Regions from separate parts of the Saccharothrix stipae genome, predicted to be linked through region 1. Evidence: riboswitches for the same ligand, from Rfam matches in the RefSeq annotation. Region 1 holds a riboswitch; each other region holds the start of a gene.
The links. Region 1 has a riboswitch for S-adenosylmethionine ahead of ACYVLT_RS24255 (methionine ABC transporter ATP-binding protein). Riboswitches for the same ligand answer to the same signal wherever they lie in the genome.
Positions count from the first base shown of each region.

Region 1 (4,272 bases):
CGGGTGGTTAGACGGCGAGGACGGAGCCGGCGAAGGTCTGCTTGATGTAGTCCTTGACCTCCTGCGACTGGAGCAGGGCCAGCAGGTCGCGCACGCGCGGGTCGTCCTTCAGCTCGGCCCGCGTGACCAGGCCGTTCGCGTTCGGGTTGCCCTCCGCCTTCTCCAGCGCCAACGCGTCGGACGCGGGCTTCAAGCCGGCGTCGATGGCGTAGTTGCCGTTCACCACGGACGCGTCCGTGTCGTCCAGCGAACGCGGCAGCTGCGCCGCCTCCAGCTCGACGAACTCCAGCCCGCGCGGGTTCTCCGCGATGTCCCGGATGGTCGCCGTCTTCTCCGCGCCCGGCGTGACCTTGATCAGCCCGTTGTCCTGGAGCAGCTTCAGCCCGCGCGCCTCGTTCGTCGCGTCGTTGGCCACCGCGACCCGGGCGCCCGACGGCAGGTCGGCCAGCGACTTGTGCTTCTTCGAGTACACGCCCAGCGGTTCGATGTGCACCGGCCCGATCCACTCCAGCGACGCGCCGCTCTCCGCCTTGAACGTGTCCAGGTACGGCACGGTCTGGAAGTAGTTCGCGTCCAGCGACCCGTCCACCAGCGCCGTGTTCGGCTGCACGTAGTCGGTGAACTCCACCACCTCGATCTTCAAGCCCTTCGCCGCGGCCAGGTTGTCCGCGACGTACCGCAGCACCTGGGCGTGCGGGACGGGGCTCACGCCGACCTTCAGCGCCGCGTTCGGGTCGGAAGCGGCGCCGGTGTCGCCACTACCGCAGCCCACCGCGGTCAGCAGCACGGCCAGCAGGGCAGCACGAATACGCATTTCATTCCTTAGAGGTGAGAGAAAACCAGAAGTGAGAGAAAGCAGCGCTGAGAAAAACCCGAACGTCAGACGGACGCGGTGCGGCGGCGGTCGACACCGCGGGCCACGCGGTTGGTCGTGAACTGGATCGCGGTGGCCACGATCGCCAGCACGACGACCGTGCTCCACAGGTAGCGGTCGTTGAACCGCTGGTAGCCCATGCGCACGGCGAGGTCGCCGAGCCCGCCGCCGCCGACCACCCCGGCCATCGCCGAGTAGCCCAGCAGCGCGATCGCGGTCACGCCGATGGCGTTGACCAGCGCGGGCAACGACTCGCGCAGCAGCACGCTGCGCACGATCCGCAGGGTGGACGACCCGGTGGTGACGGCCGCCTCGACCACCGACACGTGCACCTCGGCCAGCACGTTCTGGACCAGCCTGCCGACGAACGGGATCGCGCCGACGGCCAGCGGCACGATGGCCGCCGTGGGTCCGATGGTGCTGCCGAGCAGCAGCCTGGTCAGCGAGGTGAGCACCACCAGCAGCACCAGGAACGGCATGGAGCGGCCCAGGTCCACGACGAACCCGAGCACCTTGTGCGCCACCGGCCGGGGCTTCAGCCCACCGGGGGCGGTGAGCTGAAGCCAGATGCCGACGGGCGCACCGAGCAGAACGGCGATCAGGGTGGAGACGACCACCATGTACAACGTCTCGCCGGTGGCGACCAGCACGTCGTCGAACACGATGGACCAGGGTGTTGCCGACCTCACGCAGCTACTCCCTGCGGACCCGAGAGGGTCCGTCGCACCGAGCCGCCCGCCTCCGAGATCCACTCCAGCGCCGAGTCCGCGCGCTCGCCCTTCAGGCCGACGCGGAAGCGTGCGACCGGGGTCTCCCCCAGCCTGGTCAGACCGCCGCCCAGCAGGTTCAGCTCGACGCCGAACCGGCTGGTCACCTCGGGCAGCAGCGCGCCGACGGCGGCGAAGCCGATCAGCACGACGTCCGCGACCCGGTCGAACGAGGCCTCCGCCACCGGGTTCTGGTCCACGGCGGGCAGCAGCGACGCGGCGGTGCGGCTGGCCGCGTCGGACACCAGGTCGAGCACCCTGCCGTGCTCCACCACCCGGCCGTCCTCCAGCACCGCGACGTCGTCGCAGATCCGGCGGACCACGCCCATGTCGTGCGTGACCACGAGCACCGTCACGCCGAGCTCGGCCCGCGCCCGGTCCAGCACGGTGAGCACCGAGCCGGTGGTGTCGGGGTCGAGCGCGGAGGTCGGCTCGTCGGCCAGCAGCACCGACGGCGACGCGGCGAGCGCCCGCGCGACCGCGATCCGCTGGCGCTGGCCGCCGGAGAGCTGGTCGGGGTACGAGCCGGCCTTGTCGGTGAGGCCCACGAGGTCGAGGAGTTCGGCGACCCGGGTGCGGCGCTGCGGACCGGCCACGCCCGCGGCCTCCAGCGGCAGCGCGACGTTGCCCGCGGCGGTGCGCTGGCGCAGCAGCGAATCCCCTTGCGGCACAACGCCGATCTGCCGGCGGGCGGCCCGCAGCGCGGTGCCGTCGAGGGAGACGAGGTCGGTGCCGTCGACGCGGATCGCGCCGCTGTCGGGGCGCTCCAGGAGCGCGACGCACCGGGCCAGGGTGGACTTGCCCGCGCCGCTGGGGCCGACGACGCCGAGGACGGTGCCGGCGGCGACGTCCAGGTTCACGCCGTCCAGCGCGCGAACCTGCCCGGTACTCCCGGGGAAGGTCTTGGTGAGGTTCTCGACAGTGATCACGTTTCGCTCCACGACTGCATGCGGCAGCGCACGCTCATGGCGTGCGTGACCGACGGCTCAGCTCAGAAGGGTGTCCTGAAGTAAGGACGCGAGGATTCGAAGGCGCCTAGTGCTGCTAGCGGCAGCTGCGACAGGCTGACGACGTGCGGCGGCCGTGGTCGACGACCCGCCGGCGGGTGAGCGTTCGCATCCTGGGCACGTGATCCTCCATCGATCCTGGCTGAAGCACCTGCCCCGTGGGGGGTGGTTGCTGCGGCGTCGTAGAGCCAGGTCTCTCAGCCGCTCGGGATGGCACCACGAGTAGACCTGACCGAACCCGGCTGACGCAAGCCTGTAACCGGATCGTCCGGCAAATCACACTTTCGGCCGAAAGATCATCGACTACCGAGCGGAAGCGACCTCGGCTATCCGGATGAAGTCACCGACGGCCAGTTGTTCGCCCCGCACCGCCGGGTCCACGCCCGCGGCGACGAGCAGCCGTTGCGCCTCGGCGGCGGAGCCCGCCCACCCGGCCAACGCACCGCGCAGCATCTTGCGCCGTTGCGCGAAAGCCGCGTCCACCAAGGAGAACAGCTGCTTCTGGTCCACAGTGGACAACGGCTCGTGCCGCTCGAACGCGACCAGCGCGGAGTCGACGTTGGGCACCGGCCAGAACACCGAGCGCGGCACCGGACCGGCCCGGCGGGCGTCCGCGTACCAGGCGAGCTTCACGCTGGGCACGCCGTAGACCTTGCTGCCGGGACCGGCGGCCATCCGGTCGGCGACCTCGGACTGCACCATCACCAGGCCGGTGCGCAACGACGGCAGCACGGCCAGCAGGTGCAGCACCACGGGCACGGCCACGTTGTACGGCAGGTTCGCCACCAACGCCGTCGGTGCCACGGGCAGCTGGGACGCCGTGACGCGCATCGCGTCCTCGTGCACGACCGACAGGCGGTCGGCCAGCTGGGGCGCGCGCTCGGCCACGGTGACGGGCAGGCGGTCGGCCAGCACCCCGTCGATCTCCACGGCCACCAGCGCCCGGCAGGAGGGCAGCAACGCCAACGTCAGCGAGCCCAGCCCGGGGCCGACCTCCAGCACCACGTCGTCCGGGCGCAGGTCGGCCGCCGCCACGATGCGCCGCACCGTGTTCGGGTCGTGCACGAAGTTCTGCCCCAGCTTCTTCGTGGGGCGGATGTCCAGCTCGGCGGCCAGCCGACGGACGTCGGCCGGGCCGAGGAGGTGGCTCCCCGACCCGGCCGTCGTCGAATCCTCAGTCACGAGCCCCATTCTCCACTGCCACCAACGGAGCTACCGCGCGCGGTCGACTTCCAGGCGACCGAGCCGCGACGCCGGAGGCGGCGCCAAAATTACGGCAGGCCCAGCTTCGAGCGGCAGTGGGGCCAGGCGGAGTAGCCGCCGCGGGCGTCGCGCAGCTTGGTGGCCACGGCGATCTGCTGCTCGCGGGTCGCCTGGTGCGGGTACGCGGCGTACTGGGCGCCGCCGTAGGCGTCCCAGGTGCTCTTGTTGAACTGCAGGCCGCCGTAGTAGCCGTTGCCGGTGTTGATGGCCCAGTTGCCGGTCGCCTCGCACTGGGCGAGCCGGTCCCAGACCTCGCCGTCGGGCGGGAGCTTGGTGCCGACCTTGACCTTCTTCGGCTTCGGCTCCTTGGTGACCTTCGCGCCCAGCTTCTCGCGGCCGACCTCGGCACCGTTCTTCACCG
Region 1 is NZ_BAAGTN010000009.1:243,002-247,273, reverse strand. It holds gene ACYVLT_RS24265 (MetQ/NlpA family ABC transporter substrate-binding protein) at 8-814, opposite strand; gene ACYVLT_RS24260 (methionine ABC transporter permease) at 880-1,563, opposite strand; gene ACYVLT_RS24255 (methionine ABC transporter ATP-binding protein) at 1,560-2,570, opposite strand; SAM riboswitch class I at 2,775-2,865, opposite strand; gene rsmA (16S rRNA (adenine(1518)-N(6)/adenine(1519)-N(6))-dimethyltransferase RsmA) at 2,952-3,830, opposite strand; gene ACYVLT_RS24245 (transglycosylase family protein) at 3,920-4,272, opposite strand, start outside.

Region 2 (4,272 bases), on a different contig from region 1:
TGCACGTCGAGCAGTGACGCGGCCCGGAAGGCCTCGACCACCTCGTAGTGCGTGATGCTCGGCTTGCCGTTGGCCATCACGGCGAACTTGTAGTCGTGCTTGGGGTGCCGGTCGATCGGGGCGTCGATGGTGCCCTTGATCGGGTCCGGGTGGCCCTGCACGAGCGCGTGGTAGAGCTTGTCGACCGTGCGCTCCTTGAAGGCGTGCTTCAACGCCGAGTAAGCGCTCTCGCTCTTCGCCACCACCATGACGCCGGTCGTGCCGACGTCCAGCCGGTGCACGACGCCCTGCCGCTCGGCGGCGCCGGACGTGGCGATCCGGATCCCGGCCGCGGCCAGGCCGCCCACTACGGTCGGACCGGTCCAGCCGGGGCTGGGGTGCACGGCCACGCCGACCGGCTTGTCGACCACGATCACGTCGTCGTCCTCGTGCAGGACGATCAGGCCCTCCACGGGCACCGCCTGCACCTGCACCGGGCGTTCGGGCTCGGGGAGGGTGACCTCCAGCACGGAGCCCGCGATCAGGCGGTCCGACTTGCCCGCGGGCTGCCCGTCGAGCACGACGTCACCCGATTCGGTCAACGCGGCCACGACCGTGCGGGACAGGCCGAGGAGCTTGGCCAGGCCGGCGTCGACCCGCATCCCGTCCAAGCCGTCCGGCACGGGCAGGGTCCGGTAGTCGCCGGTCATGCGCCCGCCTTCTTCTCCGACTGGGTGCCGGGCTTCTTCTCCACGCGGGTGCCGTCGTAGTCGCGCTGGAGCAGCGCCATCAGCACGATCACGCCGCCGCCCACGCAGATGGCCGAGTCGGCCAGGTTGAACACCGGGAAGAAGTTGCCCCAGGGGTCGAGCACCGAGATGAAGTCGACCACGCCGCCGCGCAGCGGGCCGGGACCGCGGAAGATCCGGTCCGCCAGGTTGCCCATCGCGCCGCCCAGGACCAGGCCGAGGCCGATGGCCCAGCCGACCGACCGCAGCCGGCGCGCGATCCACAGGATGAACACGACCACGCCGGACGCGATCAGGGCGAGGATCACCGTCCAGCCCTCGGCCAGGCCGAACGCGGCGCCGGTGTTGCGGATCAGCGGCAGGTAGAGCAGGCCGCCGAGCAGCTCGATCGGCTCACGCCCCTCCAGGTGCTCCACCGCGAGGATCTTGGTGACCAGGTCGAGCGCCAACACCAGCGGCGCGATGACCGCCAGCAGGAGGACCCGTCGCTTCGGCAGCGGTTGGTCCGGCTGGTCCGGCGTGTCCGGCTCGGTGTTGGGATCGGTGCTCACCGGGCCATTGTCCAGCATCGGGGTCAGCGCAGGAACGGCGGGAGCGCGCGCTGGTCGTTGAGCGGCACCCAACGGCCGTCGCGCTGTTCGTACTCCCACCGCGAACCCTCGACGACGAGCGCCCGCAGCGCGGCCACGAAGCGGTCCACGTGCTCCTCGGTGGTTCCCAGGCCGATCGACGCACGCAGCGCCCGTTCGCCGTGGGCGAGGCGGTGCACGGCAACGTGGGCGCAGAACGCGCCGTCGCGCACACCGATGCCGTGCTCCGCGGACAGCGCCGCAGCCAGGTAACCGGCGTCCTGACCGCCGACGGTGAAGCTCACCACACCCACCCGGTCCTGGTCCGAGCCGAACAACGTCAGCTCGTGCACGCCCGGCACGGTCCGCAGGCCCGCCCGCAGCCTGGCCAGCAGCACCCGCTCGTGCTCGGTGGTCTGCTCCCAGTGCCTGCCAAGCACGTCGCACGCCACGGCCAGCGCGTGCACGCCCACCACGTTCGGGGTGCCGGCCTCGTGCCGCTCGGGCACCGCCGACCAGGCCACGCCGAGCCGGTCGCCGTGGTCGGTGACGCGGGCCGTCGCACCACCGCCCACCAGGTACGGCTCGGCGGCCTGCAACCAGTCCGACCGGCCGACCAGCACGCCCGCGCCGAACGGCGCGTAGACCTTGTGCCCGGACAGCACGGTGTAGTCGACGTCGAGCGCGCGCACGTCCACCGGCCGGTGCGGCGCGAGCTGGGCGGCGTCCAGGGCGATCCGGGCGCCGTGCCTGCGGGCCACGCGCGCCAGTTCGGCCACCGGCCAGAGCTCGCCGGTCACGTTGGACGCCCCGGTGACCACGACCAGGCGCGGGCCGACCGGCGCCTCGCGCAGCGCCCGGTCCAGCTCCAGCACCGCCTGGGCGGGTGAGTCGGGGGTGCGCAGGCGACGCACGTTCGGGCCGCGCCACGGCAGCAGCGCGGCGTGGTGCTCGGTGTCGAACAGGGTCACGGCCGTGTGCTTGGGCAGGCTCCTGGCCAGCAGGTTCAGCGCGTCGGTGGTGTTGCGGGTGAACACCACGGCGTCGGTGCCGCGGGCGTTGAGGAACCGGCGGACCGACGTGCGGGCCTGCTCGTAGACCCGGGTGCTGACCTGCGAGGCGAAGCCCGCGCCCCGGTGCACGCTGGCGTACCAGGGCAGCACCTCGTCCACCGCGTCGCGGACCTGCTCCAGGCACGGCGCGCTGGCCGCGTGGTCGAGGTTGGCGTACTCGACGCGCTCACCGGTGACCAGCGGCACGCGCAGCGACGCGCCGACCACGCGCGGCAGTGCCGGCTTCTCCGGCCGGGCAACGGTGCTGGTGCGGGGAACTGCGATCGTCATGACGCCCTCCGGGGGTCCGGGACCCCGCCGGAGAGGGAGCCCGCGCTTGCCGGACGCCCTGCGCGCCGGCCAGGTCCTCACCAGGGGCACCCCACCGCGGTAGGAGGGTTGCCGGCCAGCGAGCCTGGGCTTCGCGCTGGCACTCATGACCTTCGGAGCGAAGGTAACCCGGACCGCGCGCCCGCGTCGAGTCCGGTTCACATCCTGGGAGCGTCAGGGCAGGCCGACGTCGCCCTTCCAGCGGGCGAACCGGCCCGCCCGGTCGACCGCCCGGATGCGCTGCTCGGTCGCCGTGCGCATGGCCTCGGTGCACACCACCAGCAGCTGGTCGTGCTCCTGCAACCGGGTCGTCGGCTGCGGGGTGAAGCCGTTGTCGTCGCGCACCACGAGGCTGACCGAGGAGCCGGGCGGCAGCCGCAGCTCCGACAGGTACACGCCGTGCAGCTTGGAGCCGGGCTGGATGCGGACCTGGAGGAGTTCCGCGCCCAGCTCGTCCAGCGCCGACGAGTCGACCTGCACCTCGTGCGCCTCCCCGGACTTGACCAGCCCGAGCCACTTGGCCAGCCACGGCAGGCTCGTGCCCTGCACCACGGTCAGCACCACCACCAGCACGAACACCGCGTCCACCAGCCGCTGCGCACCCGGCACGCCCTGGATCAGCGGGATCAGCGCGAACACGATCGGCACCGCGCCGCGCAGCCCCGACCACGAGACGAACACCTGTTCGCGCCACGGCACCCGGAACGGCAGCGCCGCGCACAGCACCGACAGCGGGCGGGCCAGCAGCACCAGCACCGCCCCCGCGACCAGCGCGGGCACCAGCACGTCGAGCAGGCGTCCCGGTGAGGCGTACAGGCCGAGCAGCACGAACAGCCCGATCTGCGCGATCCAGCCCAACCCCTCGGCGAACGACAGGGTGTCCGCCCGGTGCGGCAGGCGGGCGTTGCCGAGCACGAGGGCGGCGATGTAGACGGCGAGGAAGCCGGACGCGTGCGCCAGGTCGCCGACGGTGTAGGCGAGCAGGCACACGGCGACCGTGGCCAGCGGGTACAGGCCGGTGGCGGGCAGCGCGGCCCGGCGCAGCCCCACGCCGCCGACCCAGCCGAGCACGATCCCGATCACCCCGCCCGCGACGAGCTCGTAGCCCATCAGCAACGGCGCGGTCCACGTGATCGGGTCGGGCGCGGCGAGCAGCACGACGGCGATGTACACCGGCGCGTCGTTGATGCCGGACTCCAGTTCGAGCGCGCCGATGAGCCGCTTGCGCACCCCCACCCCGCGCAGCACGCTGAACACCGCCGCCGCGTCGGTGGACGACAGCACCGCGCCCCACAGCAGGGCGGTGCGCCAGTCCATGTCCAGCAGGAAGTGCAGCGCGAACCCGGTGACCGCGATGCTCACGCCGACGGCCACCGTGGACAGCGCGATGCCCAGGCCCAGCGCGGGCTTCACCGCGCTCCACCGGGTGGTCAGCCCGCCCTCGGTGAGGATCAGCACGAGCGCGACGGTGCCCAGCGAACGGGTCAGGTCGGCGTCCTCGAACTGGATGCCGAGCACGGCCTCGCCGAGCAGCAGGCCGATGCCGAGGTAGAGCAGGAGGGACGGCAGACCGAGCCTGATCGACACCCTCAC
Region 2 is NZ_BAAGTN010000008.1:983,562-987,833, reverse strand. It holds gene ACYVLT_RS21500 (RluA family pseudouridine synthase) at 1-689, opposite strand, end outside; gene lspA (signal peptidase II) at 686-1,279, opposite strand; gene ACYVLT_RS21490 (aminotransferase class V-fold PLP-dependent enzyme) at 1,303-2,640, opposite strand; SAM riboswitch class IV at 2,678-2,791, opposite strand; gene ACYVLT_RS21485 (potassium/proton antiporter) at 2,854-4,272, opposite strand, start outside.
Region 2: linked by a shared signal. The riboswitch ahead of ACYVLT_RS21490 (aminotransferase class V-fold PLP-dependent enzyme) and the one ahead of ACYVLT_RS24255 (methionine ABC transporter ATP-binding protein) in region 1 are both predicted to bind S-adenosylmethionine.

Region 3 (4,272 bases), on a different contig from region 1:
TGATCCGCATGGCGCAGGTCCCCTCCGCGAACACCGCCTACCGGCTGGTCGCGGACGCGCTGTTCGACGCCGACCTGACCATCCCGCCGGAGGAGTGGCACGCCGAGCGCTACAACCAGGAGAAGGAGAAACGCCCTTGGCCCCAGATGCTCACCGCCTGGCGCGTGGTGACCGAACCGGTGGGGCCGCACGTGCTGCCCGAACTGGCCGCCTTCCCCCGGACCGGCTGGCTCCGCTCGTCCGGGATCGCGCTGTGATGGGAACCGCGCTGTGATGGAGACCGCGCGGCGGCCGCCCCGATCGCCACCTCGACCGCCAGGGCCGGTGGCCGGGGTCCGCCGGGCGACGCCTGACCGGTCGCCGCCCGGCGGGCGGGTCAGTCCTGGAGGGCCTTGAGCACGGCCTCGGCCGACGGCGGGACGTTGGCGCGGGGGCCGACCCGGTCGCCCAGGGCGTCCAGGGTCTTGAGGCCGTCGCCGGTGATCAGGAGCACCGTCTCGCCGTCCGGGTCCAGTTGGCCGGTCTCGATGAGCTTCTTCGCGGTCGCGACGGTGACGCCGCCCGCGGTCTCGGCGAAGATGCCCTCGGTCTGGGCCAGCAGGCGGATGCCCTCCACGACCTCGTCGTCGGTGACGTCCTCGATCGCACCGTTGGTGCGGCGGACGGCGTCCAGCACGTAGGGGCCGTCGGCGGGGGCGCCGATCGCCAGCGACCGGGCGATGGTGTCCGGGCGGACCGGGCTGACCACGTCGTGGCCCGCCTTGAAGGCGGCCGAGACGGGGGAGCAGCCGGTGGCCTGCGCGCCGAACACGCGGTACGGGGTCTGTTCGACCAGGCCCAGGGTGCCGAACTCCCGGAAGGCCTTGTCGACCTTGGTCAACTGGGAGCCGGACGCGATGGGCACGACGATCTGGTCGGGCAGCCGCCAGCCGAGCTGTTCGGCGACCTCGTACCCGAGCGTCTTGGAGCCCTCGGCGTAGTAGGGGCGGACGTTGACGTTGACGAACGCCCAGTCCTCGTGCTCGGCGGCCAACTCCTGCGCCAGCCGGTTCACGTCGTCGTAGTTGCCGTCGACGGTGATCAGGTCGCCGCCGTACACGGCGGTCATGAGGATCTTCGCCTGCTCCAGGGAGGAGGGCACCAGGACCACCGACTGCCAGCCCGCACGGGCCGCGGCGGCGGCCACGGCGTTGGCCAGGTTGCCGGTGGAGGGGCAGGCCAGGACCTTGAAGCCCAGCTCGCGGGCGGCGGCGAGGGCGACGCCGACGACGCGGTCCTTGAACGAGTGGGTCGGGTTGCCGGTGTCGTCCTTCACCCAGACCTTGCGCACGCCCAGGGCCTTGGCGAGGCGGTCGGCCTCGACCAGGCGGGTGCCGCCGGGGTTGGTGTTGGGGTGCGACTCGACGGTGGTCGGCACGGGGAGCAGGCCGCGGTAGCGCCAGATCGACCGGGGGCCCGCCTCGATGTCCTCGCGGCGGATCGGGCCGAAGTCGTAGGCCACTTCCAGCGGCCCGAAACACTCCAGACAGGCGTATTCGGCGGCGAGCGGCGTCTCGTGGCCGCATTCGCGACACGACAGCGCGCGAGCGGGACCGAGGTCGAAGGAGGTGGTGGCGGAGGGCACACTGACAGCAGTCATCGCGAGGTATCTCCTCATCTTTCCCGCGCGTCGCGGGTCGGAATTGGCACCGTGGTCGCCAGCGGACGCTGTGCGACGGGTTGCCGGGGCTTCTTCGGGCCGATCCCTCTGCCCCTCTGGATGAGCGGTATTCAGTTGTGCGGCCAACTTACGTCACGATCCCGACCCGCAGCCAGAGACGTCCACCATCCGGACGTCGGACGGGCGTGGGAGGATCGCGCCGTGAGTTCGCCCGCAGACACGCCCGACGCCGTGCACCTGATCGTCGGCGAGGAGGAGTTGCTGGTCGAGCGCGCGGTGCGCGGTGCGCTGGCGACGGCGCGCAAAGCCGATCCGCAGGCCGACCTGACGCGCGTCCGCGTGACCGATCTCACGCCTCCTGAGCTGGCCGAACTGGTCAGCCCGTCGCTGTTCGCCGAGGGCCGCGTGGTCGCGCTGGAGGCCGCCCAGGAGTGCGGCAAGGAGATCGCCGACGCGGTGATCGCCTACGCCAAGGCCCCGGCGGACGGGGTCACGGTGGTCGTCGTCCACAGCGGCGGCGGGCGTAGCAAGGTGGCCAAGGACCTGCCCGCCGCGCTGCGCAAGGCGGGTGCCCGGGTCACCGAGTGCCCCAAGATCACCAAGGCGGCGGACCGGGAAGCGTTCGTGCGCAACGAGATCCGTTCGGCCGGCGGTGGCAAGGCCGATCCGGAGGCGGTGGCCGCGCTGATCGAGGCGGTGGGGTCGGACCTGCGCGAGTTGGCGGCGGCGGCCTCGCAGCTCGTCGCCGACACCGGCGGCAAGGTCGACGCCGAGGCGGTCCGCCGCTACCACCGCGGCCGGGCCGAGGTGACCGGGTTCGCGGTCGCCGAGAAGGCCGTGATGGGCGACCGGGCCGGTGCGCTGGAGGCGTTGCGGTGGGCGATCCAGCTCGGGGTGCCGCACGTGCTGGTCGCCGACGCGCTGGCCGACGCGGTGCGCACGATCGCGCGGGTGTCCGCGGTGGGCCGGGGCGACCCGTTCAAGCTGGCGGGCGAACTGGGCATGCCGCCGTGGAAGGTCAAGAAGGCCCAGGGCCAGTCGCGCGGCTGGGAGGACCGTGGTCTCGCGGCGGCGATGACGGTGGTCGCCGACCTGAACGCCGACGTCAAGGGTGTCGCAGCGGACTCCGGCTACGCCCTGGAACGCGCAGTGCTGAAAATCGTCGCCGCCCACGGCCGACGCTGACCGACCGCCGGACGCCGAGCCGCTTACGGATCGCCGGAGGCCGAGCCGACTACCGAAGACCGGGGCCACCTGGGTACCGGAAGCCGAGTCGACTGCCCGGGGCGAGCCGACTGCCGGAGGCTTGGGCCGCCCGATCTGCTGCCGGTAGCCGGGCCATCCGACCGGTTGCAGGGGCTGAGCCGGCTGTCGGAGGGCTGGGCCGCTCGACCGGCTGCGGGAGGTCGAGCCGACTGCCGGAAGCGCCGGGGCAAGCACAAGCGCCGCCCACCCCGCGTGGGGTGGGCGGCGCCTTGGCGTGAGACCAGATCAGATCTGGTTGGCGCGCCGCGCCAGCGCCGACTTCTTGTTGGCGGCCTGGTTGGCGTGGATCACGCCCTTGGTGACGGCCTTGTCCAGCTTGCGGGAAGCCTCCCGCGCCAGCACGGTCGCCTTCTCCTTGTCACCGGCCTCGGCGGCCTCACGGAACTTGCGGATGGCGGTCTTGAGCGACGACTTGACGGCCTTGTTGCGCAGGCGCGCCTTCTCGTTCGTCTTGATCCGCTTCATCTGGGACTTGATGTTCGCCACGCGAAAGCCACCTTTTCCTCGGTCTCGGAGTCGCACCGCGCTTGTCACCGGCTCCGCCCACGAGGGGCGGTTTTCCTCCACAGCGGAATGCCGCGCGGGTACGGCCGAGAAGGATATCAGGGCAGCTCACCGCACCGTGAATCGAGCCCTCCCGTCGCCGACCACGACCTCGTAGGCGCCCTTGGCCACCTCCGGCTTGTCCGCGCCGTCCACGTCACCGGGGGTCACCGCGAGGCGCTTGACGTCGAACGAGACCTCGACCGCCCGCTGCTCACCCGCCTTCAACGCCACCCGGGTGAAGCCGACCAGGCGCTGCGGCGGCGTCAGCACCTTGCTCACCGGCTGGTGCACGTACACCGGCACGACGAGCGTGCCGTCCCGCGCGCCGGTGTTGGCCACGGTCACCGACACCTTCACCCGCTCGTCCCGCCGCACCTCGGCCGACGCGACCTTCGGCGCGGACGTGGTGAACGTCGTGTACGACAGACCGTGCCCGAACGCGAACGCCGGGTCGTAGGCCGAGCTGGGCGAGGTGTTCGCGCCGCGCACCTGGTCGTAGGAGAACGGCTGGTCACCGACCGTCTTGGGCCACGACACGGGCAGCTTCCCGCTCGGGTTCACCGCGCCGAACAGCACGTCGGCGATCGCGGAGCCGCCCTCGGAGCCGGGCAGCCAGCCGGCGACCAGCGCCGGGGCGTCCGCCACCGTGCCCAGCACCTGCGGCCGACCGGTCAGCAGCACGACCACGACCGGCTTGCCGGTCGCCCGCACCGCGTCGACCAGGCCCTGCTGCTCGGCGGTCAACACGGGCTCCTCGGTGTCCGCCTCACCCTCCGCGCCCGGGTCCTCACCGAGCACCA
Region 3 is NZ_BAAGTN010000005.1:371,215-375,486, reverse strand. It holds gene thrC (threonine synthase) at 377-1,639, opposite strand; SAM riboswitch class I at 1,651-1,766, opposite strand; gene holA (DNA polymerase III subunit delta) at 1,862-2,845, shown strand; gene rpsT (30S ribosomal protein S20) at 3,152-3,412, opposite strand; gene ACYVLT_RS10655 (glycoside hydrolase family 3 N-terminal domain-containing protein) at 3,539-4,272, opposite strand, start outside.
Region 3: linked by a shared signal. The riboswitch ahead of thrC (threonine synthase) and the one ahead of ACYVLT_RS24255 (methionine ABC transporter ATP-binding protein) in region 1 are both predicted to bind S-adenosylmethionine.